One region of the Pseudarthrobacter raffinosi genome, then DNA from elsewhere that is predicted to be linked to it. Evidence: riboswitches for the same ligand, from Rfam matches in the RefSeq annotation. Region 1 holds a riboswitch; the other holds the start of a gene.

Evidence for each region. A riboswitch is a leader RNA that binds a small molecule or an ion and turns the genes downstream of it on or off. The one in region 1 is predicted to bind glycine.
Region 2: it holds a riboswitch for glycine, as region 1 does, so the genes downstream of both, gcvP (aminomethyl-transferring glycine dehydrogenase) here and gcvP (aminomethyl-transferring glycine dehydrogenase) in region 1, are expected to answer to the same signal.

The regions. Positions count from the first base shown of each region.
Region 1 covers NZ_JAMXBG010000017.1:35,902-45,063, reverse strand. The annotation lists gene NG697_RS15755 (L-serine ammonia-lyase) at 1-391, opposite strand, end outside; gene glyA (serine hydroxymethyltransferase) at 617-1,942, opposite strand; gene gcvH (glycine cleavage system protein GcvH) at 1,939-2,322, opposite strand; gene gcvT (glycine cleavage system aminomethyltransferase GcvT) at 2,537-3,649, opposite strand; gene gcvP (aminomethyl-transferring glycine dehydrogenase) at 3,672-6,524, opposite strand; glycine riboswitch at 6,684-6,781, opposite strand; partial or broken gene NG697_RS15730 (helicase domain-containing protein) at 6,942-7,887, shown strand; gene NG697_RS15725 (DUF8462 domain-containing protein) at 7,980-9,065, shown strand.
Region 2 covers NZ_JAMXBG010000020.1:17,964-27,125, forward strand. The annotation lists gene NG697_RS17195 (MFS transporter) at 1-703, opposite strand, end outside; gene NG697_RS17200 (TetR/AcrR family transcriptional regulator) at 819-1,358, shown strand; glycine riboswitch at 1,539-1,636, shown strand; glycine riboswitch at 1,638-1,783, shown strand; gene gcvP (aminomethyl-transferring glycine dehydrogenase) at 1,823-4,693, shown strand; gene NG697_RS17210 (lipid II:glycine glycyltransferase FemX) at 4,881-5,954, shown strand; gene NG697_RS17215 (peptidoglycan bridge formation glycyltransferase FemA/FemB family protein) at 6,041-7,357, shown strand; gene NG697_RS17220 (threonine/serine exporter family protein) at 7,397-8,884, shown strand; gene NG697_RS17225 (siderophore-interacting protein) at 8,907-9,162, opposite strand, start outside.

The DNA.
Region 1 (9,162 bases):
CCGTGAAGGTCATGCCGTTGGTGTGCCGCGGCAAGACAGTGAGCGGTCGCAGGACCATGTCCTTGACCCCGTACGGCAGGGGCACGGAACCGGCGAGCTGGAGCGTGCCGGTTTCGGCGATGGCGGCGAGCCGCTCCTCCACCTCGGCCGGCAGGATCTTTTCCGGGTGGAAGCCCTCCAGGCCCAGCAGGATGGCCGTCATGGTGCCGTGGCCATGGCCGGTTGCCGCCAGCGACCCGTACAGGTCCACCCGCAGCCCGGCCACCTTGTCCAGGCTGCCTGAGCCCTTGAGCTCCTCGGCAAACACGGCGGCAGCGCGCATCGGCCCCACCGTGTGAGAGCTCGACGGCCCGATCCCGACGGAGAACAAATCAAAGACTCCAACGGCCATGATGACTTCCTAACTAAAAAATTACTAATGACGAGCCGGGCATCCTGCGTAAGCCGCAGGAAGACCGAACTCCCTGTAGGGGCCGGCGGGCGGGGGTTTTCGAAAGCGTGCGTCAAAGCGAGGAAGTGGGCCCACACCGGCAGGGTTCCCTGGCCGAGCTTGCGAGGCTAGGGTGCCGGTGGGGCGCAGCACGCGTGAAAACTCCGGTCCGCCGGCCCCGGCACCTCAGCTGAGGTTTGCGACAGACGGGTACAGCGGGTGGGCGGCGGCGAGTGCCTCTACCCGGTGACGCAGGCCGGAAAGTTCCGCGTCGGCGTCGGCAATCAATGCCTCGGCGATGATGTCCGCAACTTCACGGAAAGCTGCCTCGCCGAAACCACGGGTGGCCAGCGCGGGGGTGCCGATCCGGAGGCCGGAGGTGACCATCGGAGGGCGCGGGTCGAACGGTACGGCGTTGCGGTTGACGGTGATGTCAATCGCGGCGAGGCGGTCCTCGGCCTGCTGGCCATCCAACTCGCAGTTGCGCAGGTCAACCAGGACCAGGTGGACGTCGGTGCCGCCGGAGATCACGTTGATGCCCTTGGCGGTGACGTCCGGCTGGACCAGGCGGTCGGCCAGGATGCTGGCGCCGGCGAGGACGCGCTCCTGGCGTTCCTTGAACTCCGGCGTTGCTGCGATCTTGAAGGCCACGGCCTTGCCGGCGATGACGTGCTCCAGCGGGCCGCCCTGCTGTCCGGGGAAGACAGCCGAGTTGATCTTCTTGGCGATCGCGGCGTCGTTGGAGAGGATGATGCCGCCGCGCGGACCGGCGAGGGTCTTGTGCGTGGTGGACGTGGTGACGTGGGCGTGCGGCACGGGGCTCGGGTGCAGGCCAGCTGCCACCAGACCGGCGAAGTGCGCCATGTCCACCATCAGGAAGGCACCCACCAGATCGGCGATCCGGCGGAACTCGGCGAAGTCCAGCTGGCGGGCGTAGGCCGACCAGCCGGCGACAATCAGCTGCGGCTTGTGCTCCAGCGCCAGGCGCTCCACCTCGGCCATGTCAATGGTGTGGGTGTCTTCGCGGACCTGGTACGGGACCACGTTGTATAGCTTGCCGGAGAAGTTGATCTTCATGCCGTGGGTCAGGTGGCCGCCGTGGGCCAGGTTCAGGCCCATGATGGTATCGCCCGGCTTGATCAGCGCGTGCATGACCGAGGCGTTGGCCTGGGCGCCGGAGTGCGGCTGCACGTTGGCGAACTCGGCACCGAACAGGGCCTTGACGCGGTCGATGGCCAGCTGCTCGATGACGTCCACGTGCTCGCAGCCACCGTAGTAGCGCTTGCCCGGGTAGCCCTCGGCGTACTTGTTGGTCAGGACCGAGCCCTGCGCCTGCATCACGGCAACGGCCGTGTGGTTCTCGGAGGCGATCATTTCCAGGCCATTGCGCTGGCGGCGCAGTTCGTCGTCGATCTTGACGGCGATCTCGGGGTCCAGCACCGACAGGTCGGTGTCCAGGCTCGCGGAAACTACCTGCTCAAAAACTGCGGTGCCTGCTGCAGCGGGGCTCACAGTTCGCCACCGTTTACTTCGGCGTATTCCTGGGCGGACAGCAGCGGGCCCTCGGACTCGACGGTCACCTTGAACAGCCAGCCGGCACCGTACGGATCGGAGTTGATCAGTGCAGGATCGCCGATGGCGTCTTCGTTGATTTCCGTGACCTCGCCCGTCACCGGGGAGTACAGGTCAGAGACGGACTTGGTGGACTCGATCTCGCCGCAGGTCTCCCCCGCGGTCACTGTGGAGCCAACCTCGGGCAGGTCCACGTAGACGATGTCGCCCAGCGCCTCAGCGGCAACAGCGGACACGCCAACAACGGACGGACCAGAGCCATCAAAGGCGATCCACTCGTGCTCAGCGGAGTACTTCAGTTCAGCGGCAACCTTAGCCATGTGTGTTCCTTACGTTCGAAATCTGTGGGTGGTCGAGTTGGGCCGGGCGTTCCCCGATATCCTCTGCATGCTGCTCGTTCCTCGCTTTGACGCATGCTGCCGGATACCGCGGACCCCCCGAGGGGCCGGCGGGACGGGGTTTTCGAAAGCGTGCGTCAGAGCGACGAAGGAGCAGCACGCGTGAAAACTCCGGCCTGCCGGTTCCGGACTTGGCTTACTTTTGGCGCTTGTAGAACGGCAGGGCGACAACCTCGAAAGGCTCTGCCTTGCCGCGCAGGTCGATGTCCAGGGCGGTGCCAACCTCGGCGTGCTCGACGTCGACATAGGCCATCGCGACCAGGTAGCCGAGGGTGGGGCTGGGCTGGCCGGAGGTGACTTCGCCAACCACTGCGCCGCCCTTGAGCACCGGGTAGTGCCCGCGGCCGGCGCGACGGCCGAGACCTTTCAAGCCCACCAGCTTACGCTTTGACCCGGCTTCCTTGGCGGCTTCCAGGGCGGCGCGGCCCACGAAGTCGCCTTCCTTGCTCTTGAGCGCCACAACGCCACCCAGGCCGGCGTCGAACGGTGACCCTTCGAGGGAAAGCTCGTTGCCGTACAGCGGCATGCCCGCTTCGAGGCGGAGCGAATCGCGGGAGGCGAGGCCGCACGGGACGATGCCGAACTCGGCCCCCGCTTCGGCGACGGATGCCCACAGGGAGGCGGCGCCGTCGTTCGCTACAAAGAGCTCGAAGCCGTCCTCGCCGGTGTAACCGGTGCGGGCCAGGATGACGTTGTGGCCGGCCACGGTGAGTTCGTTGAACGCGTAGTACTTCAGGTCTGTGACGAGCGGGTGCTGGGCCTCAGCGGTCAGCTTGAGCAGGATGGCCTCTGCCTTGGGACCCTGGACCGCGATCAGCGACGTGATGGCGGAGGCGTCCTCCACCTTCACGTTGAACGCCGTGGCGCGTTCGGCCAGGGCGACGGCGACGGTGGGGGCGTTGCCCGCGTTGGGGACCACGAGGTATTTCTCGTCGCCGAAACGGTAGACGATGAGGTCATCGATGATGCCGCCGTCGGCGTTGCAGATGAGCGAGTACTTGGCCTTCCCGTCCGCGATGGCGGAGAGTTTGCCCACCAGTGCGTAGTCCAGGAACGCGCCGGCTTCCAGGCCGGAGACCCAGACTTCGCCCATGTGGGAGAGGTCGAACAGGCCGGCAGCCTTGCGCACAGCGTGGTGCTCGGCCAGCTCGGAGCTGTACTTCAGGGGCATCTGCCAGCCACCGAAATCGGTGAAGGAAGCGCCGAGTTTCTTGTGCTCTTCGTAGAGAGCGGTGTAGTTCTCAGTCATTGTGAAAGCCTTTCATACGAGACTAGTTCGCGAATTCTTCGATGGGCGGGCAGGAGCAGATCAGGTTGCGGTCCCCGGCTGCGCCGTCGATGCGGCCGACGGGCGGGAAGTACTTGTCCTGCTTGAGGTGGTGGACCGGGAAGGCGGCCTGCTCACGCGGGTACTCGCGGGCCCAGTCGGAAGATACGACGGCGGACGCGGTGTGGGGTGCGTGGCGCAGCGGGCTGTTCTCGACAGTGAAGTCGCCGTTGGCCACCTGGTCGATTTCCTTGCGGATGGTGATCATCGCGTCGATGAACCGGTCGATCTCCACAAGGTCCTCGGACTCGGTGGGCTCCACCATCAGCGTGCCCGCCACCGGGAACGCGAGGGTGGGGGCGTGGAAGCCATAATCGATCAGGCGCTTGGCCACGTCCTCCGCGGTGACGCCGGTCCTGGCCGTCAGGTCGCGCAGGTCCAGGATGCACTCGTGCGCCACCAGCCCACCCTCGCCGGTGTAGAGAACCGGGAAGTACTCATTCAGGCGGGCCGCAACATAGTTCGCCGCCAGCAGCGCCGACTTCGTGGCCTCGGTCAGGCCCTCGGCACCCATCAGCTTCACGTAGGCCCAGGAGATGGGCAGGACGCCGGCGGAGCCGTAGTTGGATGCGCTGATGGCCACGCCGTGGCCGGCTTCGTGCGCTGCCTTGTTGGCGTCACCGGGCATAAACGGTGCCAGGTGCGCCTTGGCTGCGACCGGGCCAACGCCGGGGCCGCCGCCGCCGTGCGGGATGCAGAAGGTCTTGTGCAGGTTCAGGTGCGAGACGTCGCCGCCGAACTTGCCCGGCTGTGCCAGGCCGACAAGGGCGTTGAGGTTGGCGCCGTCGACGTAGACCTGGCCGCCGGCAGCGTGCACGGCGTCGCAGATTTCGGTGACGTCGGCGTCGTAGACGCCGTGGGTGGAGGGGTAGGTGATCATGATCGCCGAGAGGACGTCCTTGTTGGCCTCGATCTTGGCATTCAGGTCAGCGTGGTCGATGCTGCCGTCAGGCGCCGTTGCCACAACGACAACCTTCATGCCGGCCAGGACAGCGGAGGCGGCGTTGGTGCCGTGGGCCGAGGCCGGGATCAGGCAGACCGTGCGCTGGTCATCGCCGCGGGATAGGTGGTAGCCGCGGATGGCCAGCAGGCCGGCGAGCTCGCCCTGGGACCCGGCATTCGGCTGCAGGGACACCTGGTCGTACCCGGTGATTTCCGCGAGGTCAGCTTCCAGCCCGCCGATGAGTTCGCGCCAGCCCACGGTCTGGGAATCCGGGGCGAACGGGTGGATCGAGGCGAACTCCGGCCAGGAAATGGCCTCCATCTCTGCCGTGGCGTTCAGCTTCATCGTGCAGGAACCCAGCGGGATCATGGTGCGGTCCAGGGCCAGGTCGCGGTCACTCAGCCGGCGGATGTAGCGCAGCAGCTGGGTCTCGGAACGGTGCGTGTTAAACACGGGGTGCTGCAGGTACTCGGAAGTGCGGAGCACCGATTCGGGCAGTTCAAAGCCCTTCGCGTCCACAACCGGACCGGCACCGAAGGCGACGGCGATCGCGGAGAGGACATCCGTCGTCGTAGTTTCATCAGCGGAGACGCCGATGGTGTCCTCGTCGATGTGGCGCAGGTTGATGCCACGTGCTTCGGCGGCGGCGATGACCTTGCCGGCCTTGCCCGGGACGCGGACCGTGACTGTGTCGAAAAAGGTCTCGGTGACCAGTTCGCGGCCGGCGACCTTCAGCGTGGTCGCCAGGGTGCGGGCGTTGTGGTGGACCTGCTCGGCGATTGCCTTGAGACCGTCGGGGCCGTGGTAGACGGCGTAGAACGAGGAAACGATGGCCAGCAGTGCCTGCGCGGTGCAGATGTTGGACGTGGCCTTCTCACGGCGGATGTGCTGCTCCCGGGTCTGCAGCGCCAGACGGTAGGCGGGGGTCCCGGCGTCGTCCTTGGAGACTCCGACGAGGCGGCCCGGCATGGACCGCTCCAGGCCCTTCGCCACCGCCATGTAGGCCGCGTGCGGTCCGCCGAAGAACAACGGCACACCAAAACGCTGGGTCGAGCCGACGGCGATGTCCGCGCCCTGCTCCCCCGGAGGCGTGATCAGCGTCAGCGCCAACAGGTCGGCAGCGACCGTGACGAGGGCGCCGCGCTCCTTGGCTGCAGCGATCACGTCGGCGTGGTTGAAGACCCGGCCCGAGACGCCCGGCTGCTGCAGCACAATCCCGTTGATAACGCCGTCGGGCAGGCCCTTGGACAGGTCAGCGACCTCCACCTCAAAGCCCAGGGCTTCGGCGCGGCCCTTCACGATCGCGATGGTCTGCGGCAGGCAATCGGCATCCAGGACCGTCTTGCCGTCCCGGGCCTCCTTGTTCTTGTTCGCCCGGCGCATCATCAGGACGGCCTCGGCCACGGCGGTGGCTTCATCCAGCAGCGACGCGTTGGCGATGGGCAGGCCAACGAGGTCCTGGACCATGGTCTGGAAGTTCAGCAGCGCCTCCAGGCGGCCCTGCGAAATCTCCGGCTGGTACGGCGTGTACGCGGTGTACCAGGCCGGGGCCTCCAGGATGTTCCGCCGGATCACCGCAGGCGTGACCGTGTCGTAGTAACCCTGGCCGATCATCTGGACAGCCGTCTTGTTCTTCGCCGCGAGCTTCCGCAGCTCCGCAAGGACCTCAACCTCACTGAGGGCGTCCTTAAGGGCCAGCGGCTTGGCCTGGCGGATGGAGTCGGGGACGGCAACGTCCACGAGGCCGTCAACGCTGTCATAGCCAACGGCCTTGAGCATGGCGTCAATATCGGCCTGGCGGCGCGCACCAATATGACGATCGGCAAAGGTGGAAGGGGACGACTGGATGGTCATGAAGGAACTCCATAATTCAGGTGGCGCGCTGGGTACGCCACATTGATTCGGGTTCCTCCCCGCTCTGTATTGGACCTGAGAGTTTCCGCGCCACCTGCTTTTACAGGGTGACGCTTGCACCGTCGGTGAGCCCGTTGCCGGACTACTTTCCAGAGTTGCCTAACCGCGGCGGTACGTGGGCCTGAGAGATTCCCGGAGAGGATTTGCTCCTACGGCGCCTGCTGAACGTACCGGCAGGACTCTCCCGCCGCAGATCAAAAGCATGTGCCACTTCGTCAGTGACACGTCTCACAGGTTAGCCCGATTTCGGGCGGCGTGCAAGATTTCCGCCGGCGACGGCGTCACATCACCATCGGTTGCTCCGTAAAGGCCCTTTTGGGAGCCCTTAAGGGCCCCTACGGAGCAATCGATGGGAAATCGGGTCATCCCGGCACTCCGCACAATGAGGCGCGCGACGAGGTCTGGGAGGAGCTGCTCACCATCATGGAGGACAAGCACGACGGCGGCGACCTCCCCGAAGGCGTGCTGCGCAGGGCGCTGGCGCGGAACGCGGAATTGGTCGAAGCGTTCAGCAGGGCATGGCCGCCGCTCAACTACAGCGCGCTTGTGGGGGACCTCTGGCGGGTGCCCGCCTACCTGCGCCTGTGCGCCCCCTGGCTCAGTCCCGACGAGGTGCAGAAGCTGCAGCGCCAGGACCCGCACGCCTGGACCACGTCCGACCTGCCGCTCCTGGACGCGGCCCGGCAACGGCTCGGCGACCCCGAGGCGTCACGCCGCAAGCGCCGGCAGGACGCCGCCCTGGCCGCTGAGTGTGAGCTGATGGACCGGGTGGTTGATGCTCCGCTGCCCGTCCCGGAGCTTCACCGTCGTGGGGGACCGCGCCCAGGCCAGGCACGGGTTTGCCGAGTCGTGGCTGGAACGGCTCGAACGGGTCGGATTGACGAACGTGAACCTGGCGAGCCTCAGCATCAACTACCGGACGCCGGAAGAGGTCATGGCAGAAGCCGAGCCGGTCATCCGGGCCGTCGTCCCGGACGCCAACGTGCCCACCTCGATCCGGAGCAGCGGCCTTCCCGTCGTCCACGGATCCACACTGCAGCTGGGCTCGATCCTCGACACCTGGCTCGCCGAGCACGACGACGGGACCGCCTGCGTCATCAGCACCACTGACGCGGGACACGGCCCGTTCCTGGCGACGTCCCGCGCCAGGTGGCTGTCCCCGGAACTGGTGAAGGGGCTCGAGTTCGACCTGGTGGTCCTCGTGGACCCGGAGGGCTTCGGTCCGGGCATCGAAGGAGCGGTAGACCGCTATGTCGCGATGACCCGGGCGACCCGGCAGCTCGTCATCCTCACAAGCCCCTGATGTCGGCCCAGCAGGCGATTAGCCCGGACTGCTAGGCTGGTCGAAGTTTCACCACTTTCACCACTTTCACCTAGTTTCACCCGGAGGCGTCTGTGCAGAATCCTTTCAAACCCACTGCCGGAGCCACCCCTCCGGACCTAATCGGCAGAGCCGGGCTGCTGGACGAATTCGAATACGGCTTGCAACAGGGATCGGGTGCTCCGGGGCTGCTCACGATCATTACGGGATCCCGGGGCATTGGCAAGACCGTAATGCTCGGTGCCGCGGAGGCGATCGCCAGAGATCACGGATGGGCCGTGATCTCCCGAACGGCCAATCCGGGATTCCTGGCAAAGATCGGCGACGACATGCTCCGACTTGCAGACGAGTTCGGGGACGGTCCGCCGACGCGGAAGATCACGGCTTTCTCCGCCGCAGGGTTCGGGTTGACCACGCAACTCCCGCAGGAACGCTTTCCGGATTGGCGGCGGACCGGCGAGGAACTCCTGCGACTGCTGGACGCAAAGGGAACGGGCTTAGTCATCACTATTGACGAGATCCATGCCGTCGACCGGACAGAAATCTCGCAGTTGGCTGCCGACGTCCAACACTTCATTCGCGACGGCCTGCCGATCGGCCTGATCTTCGCCGGCCTCCCCTCGGCCGTGTCTGATCTTCTTAACGAAGGCGTAGCCACCTTCCTGCGGCGGGCCGACAGGATCAACCTGCACGAAGCGGCCGTCGCCGAAGTCACCGCCTCTTACCAGGAACTTTTCAGCGAAGGAGGCATCGGCGTCTCCCCGGAGCTGATCAGCGAGGCGGCGGCGGCCACAGAGGGCTACCCGTTCCTTATTCAGCTCGTCGGCTATTACCTCTGGATGGAGGCTGGTAAGTCGGGCTGGACGTTGGATCAGCGCGGCGTCCGCGCCGCCATCGCGGCCGCGCTGCGACGGAACACCCTGGTTGTTGTCGAGTCCGCACTTTCGGACATCTCTGACAAGGACCGCGAGTTCCTCGATGCGATGGCCCAGCAGGATGGCCCTTCGTCAGCTGCCCAGATCGGGAACATCATCAAGTCCAAACCCAATCTGGTCTCCAAGTACCGGAACAGGCTCATCGCAGCCGGGCTGATCGAGTCTGCCGGCTACGGGAAGGTCGACTTTGCCATCCCCGGACTGCGCCAACACCTTCGAGGGTAGAGCCGTCCACGGCCTATCACGTGATGAATCCTCCTGATCTCGATGCCGTAGAGACGGCTGCGCCATGTCGGCGCAGCCGCCCGCCCGGGTGGGTGGT
Region 2 (9,162 bases), on a different contig from region 1:
CCCCGAAACCATCGGTCGCCAGCTCCTTGATGCCATACACAACGGGCACCATTACCAGCAGGGACAGGACGATGCTGGGCACGTCCACCCGCCCGGGGCGCGGATCTTTTGATTCCGGGATGAAGGCAGGGCCGAACGCCAGCAGGGGCAGCATGATGGGCACGGCGACCAGCAGGATCGCGCCCCACCAGAACTGCTCCACCAGCCACCCGCCGAAGATGGGACCCAGGGCGGCGCCGCCGGAGAAGCCGGCAGCCCAAATGGCCACGGCCAGCCGACGCCGGTTTGGGTCCGGAAAAATGTTGCGGATCAGCGACAGGGTGGAGGGCATCAGCATGGCGCCGAAGAACCCCAGCATTGCCCGGCCCGCTATCAGCCACTCTGCGCTGGGGGCAAAGGCTGTTGCTGCTGAGACCGCGGCGAAGCCAACGCTGCCGGTCAGCAGCAGCCGTCGGCGCCCGATCCGGTCACCCAGGCTGCCCATGGCAACCAGCAAGCCGGCAAGCACCAGGGGATAGGCGTCCACAATCCACAGCAGCTGGACTCCGGTGGTTTCCAGGCTGCTCGCGATGGCCGGAAGTGCAAACGTCAACGCAGTGTTGTCCACCGCAACCAGGAGCACCGGAAACATCAGCAGGGCCAGCGCGAGCCAGTCGCGCCAGGGCGCCTTGACGGGCCCTGACGGCCTGAGGTCGGCTGCCATGGTGGATGTGCTTCGGGTGTTCTGGTTGGACTGTGTGGACAACGTCATATCAATAACTATACCGTCCAGACGGTATAGTTAAGAAACGGGGCCCGGAGCGTGCATGATTGAAGCCATGGCCAGAAATCCCGTCGCACGCGATGCAGTCCTCGACGCTTTTGAAGAACTCCTGATCGATGTGGGGGAGCGGGCTGCCACTTTGGACGCGGTGGCCAGGCGGGCCGGCGTATCCAAGGGCGGGTTGCTCTACCACTTCCCCAACAAGGAAGCGCTGATCGCTGCGGTGCTGGAGCGGCTGGACCGACTGGCCGTCGAGGACCTCGCGCTGATGGCCGCAGCAGCCGAAGGTGCGGCGGCCTACTTCATCCGTTCCTCGCTCTGGTCCGACTCGCCTATGGACCGCTCCTTCGTGGCCGCCACCCGGCTGGCTGAAGTGGCCCATGAAGAGGCCCGCCGCCGCTTTGCCGCCATCCAGCAGCAATGGTTGGACCTGATCGCGGCCGACGTCGGCACGGCCGTGGCGAAAGCCGTGCTGTACATGGGGGACGGGCTGTATTTCAACGCCATGTGGGAAAGCGGTACCACCGGGGACAGCCGGGGCAGGCATGGAGACATTGAGGAGCTCCTCGCTGCCGTGGAGCGGCTTCGCGGCTGATTCTGCTCAATCATTCGGCCAGCCTTCTGGTGCAGCCCGCGTCCATCCGGGCGCGCTGGAGCTCCACACCGGAATGATTGAGCAGAATCCGCCGACCTCATTTGCCCGGTGGCCCGGGGCGTAGGAGAATTGGACCGCGTGGCGACCATCTGCGGCCGCCACAAAATCTGAATATGCCTTTGATCTGCGGCGGGAGAGTTCTGTTAGTAGGTACAACAGGCGCCGTAGGAGCAAATCCTCCCCAGGAATCTCTCAGGCCCACGTACCGCCGCGGCCAGGCAACTCTGGAAAGTGGCAGGCCGTCCGCCTGAAGCGTCCCGGATCACTCCGGAATGTCAGGACCGCTGTGCCCACCGACGGTGCAAGCGCAGCCTAGCGGAAGCAGGCTGCGCGGAAACTCTCAGGTCCCAGACAGAGTGGGGAGGAACCCGAGTCGATGTGGCGCACCCTGCGCCGCCTTAGTAATGGAGTTCCTTGTGAGTGTTAATTCGGCCTCGGCCACTTTCGTTGACCGGCATATTGGCGCCCGCCGCCAGGCCGATATCGACTCCATGCTCAAGGCCGTCGGCTACGGCACTGTGGACGCGCTGGTGGATACGGCCGTTCCCAACGGCATCCGGCAGGATGTGGCACTCCGCCTTAAGGACGCCCTCAGCGAGGTTGAGGTCCTTGCGGAGCTGCGGAAGCTCGCGGCGAAGAACAAGACGGCTGTCCAGATGATCGGCCAGGGTTACTACGACACCGTGACGCCCGCGGTCATCCGCCGGAACATCCTCGAGGCCCCGGCCTGGTACACCGCGTACACGCCGTACCAGCCGGAGATTTCGCAGGGCCGCCTGGAGGCGCTGCTGAACTTCCAGACCATGGTCCAGGACCTGGTGGGCCTGCCGATCGCGAACGCGTCGCTGCTGGATGAAGCCACCGCGGTGGCCGAGGCTGTGCTGATGATGCGCCGGGCGAACAAGAACAAGGAGGCCCGGGACGGCAAGACGGTCCTGGATGCCGATTGCCTGCCGCAGACCATCGCGATTGTGAAGGGCCGCGCCGAAGCCCTGGGCTTTGAGGTGGAGGTCGCTGACCTGTCCAAGGGCCTGCCCGACGGCGTTATCAACGGGATTGTGCTGCAGCAGCCGGGCGTCTCGGGCCGGGTCTTCAACCACGCCGACGTGATCGAGGCTGCCAAGGAGCGCGGCGCGCTCGTCACGGTCGCTGCCGACCTTTTGGCGCTGACGCTGATCACGCCTCCGGGGGAGCAGGGCGCGGACATCGCCGTCGGCTCGACCCAGCGTTTTGGTGTGCCGTTGTTCTTCGGCGGCCCGCACGCCGCCTACATGGCGGTGGCGAAGGGCCTGGAGCGGTCCATGCCGGGCCGCCTCGTCGGTGTCTCCAAGGACGACGCCGGGACCCCCGCGTACCGCCTGGCGCTGCAGACCCGTGAGCAGCACATCCGCCGTGAGAAGGCCACGTCCAACATCTGCACCGCGCAGGCACTGCTGGCCATCGTTTCCTCGTTCTACGCCGTGTACCACGGCCCCGACGGCCTCAAGGCAATCGCCGAGACCACCCACAGCCACGCTGCAACCATCGCCGCATCGCTCAAGGCGGCCGGCCTGGACGTTCTGCACACAAGCTTCTTCGATACCGTCACGGTTTCCGTGCCCGGCAAGGCTGCGGCCATTGTTGCCGCAGCGGAAGCCCAGGGCATCAACCTGCGCCACATCGACGGCGACACCATCGGCGTTTCCGCCGATGAAACCACAACCCCGGCCATCGTCGCCGGCGTGCTGGACGTCTTTGGTGCCGCCGCGGTGGACGCAACCGCCGGCACTGACACGGAGTTCGCGCTGGATGCCGCCGTCGAACGTTCCTCCGGTTACCTGCAGCACCCGGTGTTCAACACGCACCGTTCCGAGACCCAGCTGCTGCGCTACATCCGCAGGCTGAGCGACCGGGACCTGGCGCTGGACCGCACCATGATTCCGCTGGGTTCCTGCACCATGAAGCTGAACGCCACGGCAGAGATGGAAGCCATTTCCTGGCCGGAGTTCGCCTCGATCCACCCGTTCGCCCCGGATTCCCAGACCGTGGGCTGGCGCGAACTCATCACCGATCTCGAAGACCAGCTGACCGAGATCACGGGCTACGACCAGGTGTCCCTGCAGCCGAATGCCGGGTCCCAGGGCGAGCTCGCCGGCCTGCTGGCCATCCGCGGCTACCACCTGTCCCGCGGCGATGACCAGCGCACGGTCTGCCTGATTCCGGCTTCGGCGCACGGCACTAACGCCGCCTCCGCTGTCCTGGCGGGCATGAGGGTCGTTGTGGTTGCCACCGCCGCGGACGGCAGCATCGACCACGCTGACCTGAATGCCAAGATCGAGGCGAACAAGGACGCCCTTTCGGCGATCATGATCACCTACCCGTCCACGCACGGTGTCTACGACGCCGATGTCCGTGAGGTGTGCGATTCGGTGCACGCTGCAGGCGGCCAGGTTTATGTGGACGGCGCCAACCTGAACGCGCTCGTTGGCCTGGCGCAGCCGGGCAAGTTCGGCGGCGACGTCTCGCACCTGAACCTGCACAAGACTTTCTGCATCCCGCATGGCGGCGGCGGACCCGGCGTTGGCCCGGTCGCGGCGAAGGCCCACCTGGCGCCGTTTATGCCGGGTAACGCAGCCACGTGGACCGAAGGCAATGACGTCCCGATCTCTGCCTCACGGTTCGGTTCTGCCGGTGTCCTGCCCATCTCCTGGGCGTATGTGAAGCTGATGGGTGGCGAGGGCCTGACCGAGGCCACGAAGTCGGCGCTGCTGGCGGCGAACTACGTGGCGGCCCGCCTGAATGAGTACTTCCCGGTTCTCTACACCGGCGAGGGTGGGCTGGTGGCGCACGAGTGCATCCTGGACCTCCGCGGGCTGACGGCGAAGACCGGCGTCACCGCGGAGGACGTGGCCAAGCGCCTCATCGACTACGGTTTCCACGCCCCCACCCTCGCGTTCCCGGTGGCGGGCACGCTGATGGTGGAGCCCACCGAGTCCGAGGACCTGGTGGAGATCGACCGGTTCATCGACGCGATGATCACCATCCGCAAGGAAATCGACCAGGTGGCCAACGGCGACTTCACTGTCGAGAACAGCCCGCTGCGCCACGCACCCCACACCGCGTCCGCCGTCGTATCTTCCGACTGGACCCGTCAGTACCCGCGTGAGCAGGCCGCCTTCCCCGTCCACCACCTCAAGCAGGACAAGTACTTCCCGCCCGTCGGCCGCATCGACGGCGCAGCCGGGGACCGCAACCTGATCTGCTCCTGCCCGCCGCTCTCCGAGTTCGAAGACTAGAGTCCGGGCCCGGCAGACCGGAGTTTTCACGCGTGCTGCGCCCCACCGGCTCCCTAACCTCGCAAGCTCGGCCAGGGAACCCTGCCGGCGTGGGCCCAGAGCAGGCAGAGGATGCCGGGGACCTGCCGCCCCAACCGGAGGCTTTAGACTTGTGGCTACGCAACCCCTGAGATTGGACACGGCCCCCTTGCGAGAATTCACCGCCCGCTTTGCCACAGCGGAGGAAATTGAGAACTGGGACAAGCACGTCACGGCCAACCCGAACGGCGGCAACATGTTGCAGTCCGCTGCCTACGCGTCCGTGAAGAACGGCAGCGGCTGGACCGCCCGTTTCCTGGTCCTGGAGTCTGCCGGGACTGCCAGCTACAACCTGGTGCTGGAGAAGAAATTCCCGGTGCTGGGCCGCCTGTGGTACCTGATCAAAGGTCCTGACCTGGGTGCCGTCGAGGACCTGAAGCCGGTCTTGGACGCGTGCGCTGTATTCGCCCGGAGCCGGAAGCTCAATGTCTTCACCATCAAGATTGAACCGGACATCGTGAGCACCCCGGAAGCCCGGGCACAGCTCGCCGCCGCCGGCCTGGTGAAGGCCCCTAACATCCAGTCCAATGACTCCACGGCGCTCCTGGACATCGCGGCACCGGAGAACGAGGTGTTCCGGTCCATCTCCTCCCGCGCCCGCAACGCGATCCGCCGGGCAGAGCGCGAAGGCTGCGCCGTGGTGCAGCAGGAGCCAGGCCCGGAAACGTACCGGGCGCTGTATGACCTAATGGCGGACACCGTCAACGCCAAGGGTTCCATGCCGTTGCGCAGCCTCGAGTACTACACTCAGTTCTGGGACGAATTCTGCACGCGCGGCCAGGGCAGCTTCTTCTTCGTTTACGAAGACGGCAAACCCAGTGTGGGCGCCTTTGTGATCAACTACGGATCCAAGGCAACCTACAAGGACGGCGGCTCCACGCAGAACAGGAAGCAGTACGGCGATTCGCACCTGGTCCAGTGGCAGGCCATCCGGAGAATGCAGGAACTCGGCTGCACCGAGTACGACTTCTGCGGCACGCCGCCCTCCGGCCTGATCAAGGACAAGACCCACCACCTGTACGGCATGGGCATGTTCAAAACGAGCTTCACTAAGATGGTGACGGACTTCGTCGGCTGCTACGACTACGTGCTGTCGCCCGTCAGGCACACCCTGTGGGTCAAGGGCGCGGAACGGGTCTTCCGCCGGCTTGAAACCGCACGCACCGGCCAGCAGTTCTACTGACCGCCCACCAGCCACTCTCACCATCCACACCACGAAGGCCAGCGCCTGCCCCAGTCGGCAGCCCAGCCATAGATGAGGTTATTTCCGTGAATCCAACCAAGGCCGGAGCCGGACTCGAGCTCAGCGTCCTCAGCGATGCCGAGTTTGAGTCCTTCTCCCTCAAGCATCCGCAAAACAACTTCATCCAGTCCGCTGACTTCACCCGTTTCCAGCGTGCCCGCGGTCAGTCAGTGGAACTGTTCGGTGTAAGGCGCGACGGCGACCTGGTCGCTGCCGGGAAACTGAACTTCACCACCAACCGCTGGGGCTACAAGGTGTGCGAGTGCGCCAAGGGCCCCCTCCTGGACTACACAGACTCCGCACTGGTGCGTGACGTCGTCGGACTCCTTAAGGAACGCGCCGCGGAACGCAAGGCTGCCGAACTCCGGATTTCCCCGAACCTGACGTACATCGCCCGCGATGCCGACGGCGCCGAACACCCCGAGATCGTGGACAACAGGCCGCTCGTGGCGGAACTGGCGGGCCTGGGTCTTGAACACCAAGGCTCGGACATGAACTTCACCAACGTGAACTGGATGTTCATCAAGCAGCTCGACGGCATCACGGACGCCGAGGAGCTCATCATGGGCACCAGCTACCGGACACGGAAGGCCATCCGGAAGGCTGAAAAGAACGGCGTGTTCCTGGAGCAGGCCACCCTTGAGACCCTCGACGAGTTCTACTATGCGCTGAGCACGGCGGGGGACGAGAGGGGCTTCTTCTATCGGGAACGCGAATACTACGACCAGCTCCTGCGGACCACCTCGGCCGAGTTCACCAAACTCATGATGGCCAAGATCGACATCCCCGCGTACCGGAAGTCCATCACCGAACGGCTGGAAGCGGAATCCGCGTCCGCAGCCGAACTCCGCCGTGAAGTGGAAGAGACCGGCAGCAAAAAGAAGGCCAACCGCCTCAAAGTGGTCCAGGACCTCGTGGACAGCTACGAGCGCAGCCTCAAGGACATCGAGCGGTTCCCGGACTCGGTGGGAGTGGCAACAGTAGCCGCCATCCACTTCGTCTGCTTCGGCGACGAGGTGGTCTGCGTCATCGGCGGCACCAAGCAGGACTACATCTACTTCAACGGCGCCACCTCGCTGTACTGGGGGATGCTGCTGCACGCGCTGGACAAGGGCTACTCGCGCTACAACTTCTACGGCACCTTCGGCATCCAGGGAGAGGACGAAGAAGGCCACGGCGGCTACGAGTTCAAGAAGGGCTTCGGCGGCGACGTGGTCCAGCTGCTGGGTGACTTCGTGATGCCGGTGCGGCCGGTAGCCTTCCAGGCCAACCGCCTGTTCCGAGCGGCCATCGCGGCGGCGCGCACCCTGCTGGGCAAACTGCCACTGAAGCGCCAGGCCTAACACCAAACCACGAACTGCCAGAAAGGGAGGAGCACCAAGGTGAACGATCGACCTGAAAACCCAAGGCGCAGGCCTCCCACCGACGGTCTGCCCAAAACAGAGCCTCTCACCCCCTCCCAAATCCACCAGGATGCGGCGGCGAAGAGGATGCTGCGGCGCCTGGTGCGGGGGGAGAACCCGCCGACGGCGCCACTGAGCATTGTGGACAGGCTCGCCGGAAGCCCCTACGCCAACCCCATGATCCAGGTGGGAGGCGTGGACACGTCCGCACGCAAGACCCTGGACTTTTCCCTGCACCTGGCCGAGACCATGTTCCGGTACGGGGCAGGAGCCCTGGAAGTGGAGACGAGCATTATTGCCGTCACCGCGGCGCTGGGGCTGAAAAACATCGAAGTGGACATCACCAACCAGTCGGTGGCCATCAACTATGCGCCCAAGGACCAGACGCCCATCTCGCTGCTTCGGGTTGTGCGGTCCTGGACCAACAACTATGCCGGGCTGGCCAAAGTACACCGGCTGGTGACGGACATCGTGGCCGGGGGAGTGGGGCGCGATGAAGCCATCCGCCGGCTGGACGAGGCCATCACCAGCCCCAAACCGTTCCCGCGCTGGATGGTCACCATAGCGTTCGGCGTGTTCGCCGCAGTCTTTGTGGGTGTGCTCGGCGGCGGGCCGGTGTCCTCGGGCATTGCCTTCGTGGCCAACATCGGTGTCAGCCTGCTCGCCCGCCAGCTGGGCCGGTGGCGGGTTCCGGACTTCTTTACGACGGCGGCATGCTCCTTCGGCGTTACACTCACCGCGCTGCTGTTGTGGCGCTTTGAACTCACCAACGCCCCGGCGATTGTGGTGGTGGGCGGCATCCTCCTGCTGCTGCCCACCGGGCGCCTGGTCTCCTCGGTCCAGGATGCCATCAACGGGTTCCCCGTGACCGCAGCGGGCCGGTTTCTGTCCACCTTGCTGACCTTTGGTGCGATTGTGGCCGGGATCGCGGTGGCCTTTGTGGTGGGCGCGATGACCGGAATGCAGCCCATTAGCGTTACCCAGACATTCCCGCCAGCCTACGACCTCTGGGTCCTGGTGATCTTTATTGCCGTCGCCGTGATGGCCATCGGCGTGACGGAGCAGACCTCCTGGGAGCTGCTGCTGCCTACCGCGGGCGTGGGCGTCGTGGGCTACCTTGTGCTGCTGGGTGCCGCGTCCCTCGGCGTCGGTGACCGGTTCTCCCCGGCGCTCGCCGCCGTTGTGATTGGCCTGCTGGCGCGGGTGGTGGCGTTGAAGATGGGCGCACCGCAGCTGGTGGTGGCCGTCCCGGCGGCCCTGATCCTGCTGCCCGGGCTGACCATTTTCCGCTCGATGTATGTGCTGACCATCGAGGAATCCGAAATCCTCCTCGGCGCTGGCGGCATGCTCAACGCCGGCGCGATCGTCCTGGGCACAGCGGCCGGCATTGTCCTCGGCGACACCCTGGCCCGGCCGTTGACGGGCAGCCTGGCCAGCAACGAACGGCGACGCGCCCGGCGCCGCTAGGTACAGCTCAGATCTTCCCTGCTTAGATCTTCCCCATGGGCAGTTTCTTCTCCGCCTGAAAGTCGTCCTCCACCCGGCCCTGGGCCCAGTAGCCGGACAGCGAAACCTGGCTCCGTTCCAGGCCGCGCTGGACGAAAAACACGTCCCGCAGGCTCTTCATGTAGCCGCGCTCGCCATGGGCAAAAACGTCAACGCGGCCAGTGGGCCATTCGGCGTCGGCCACCGCTGAGACGAGGAGGTCCCCGGCGCCTGCCGGCGCGCCGTGGCGGCGCAGCCAG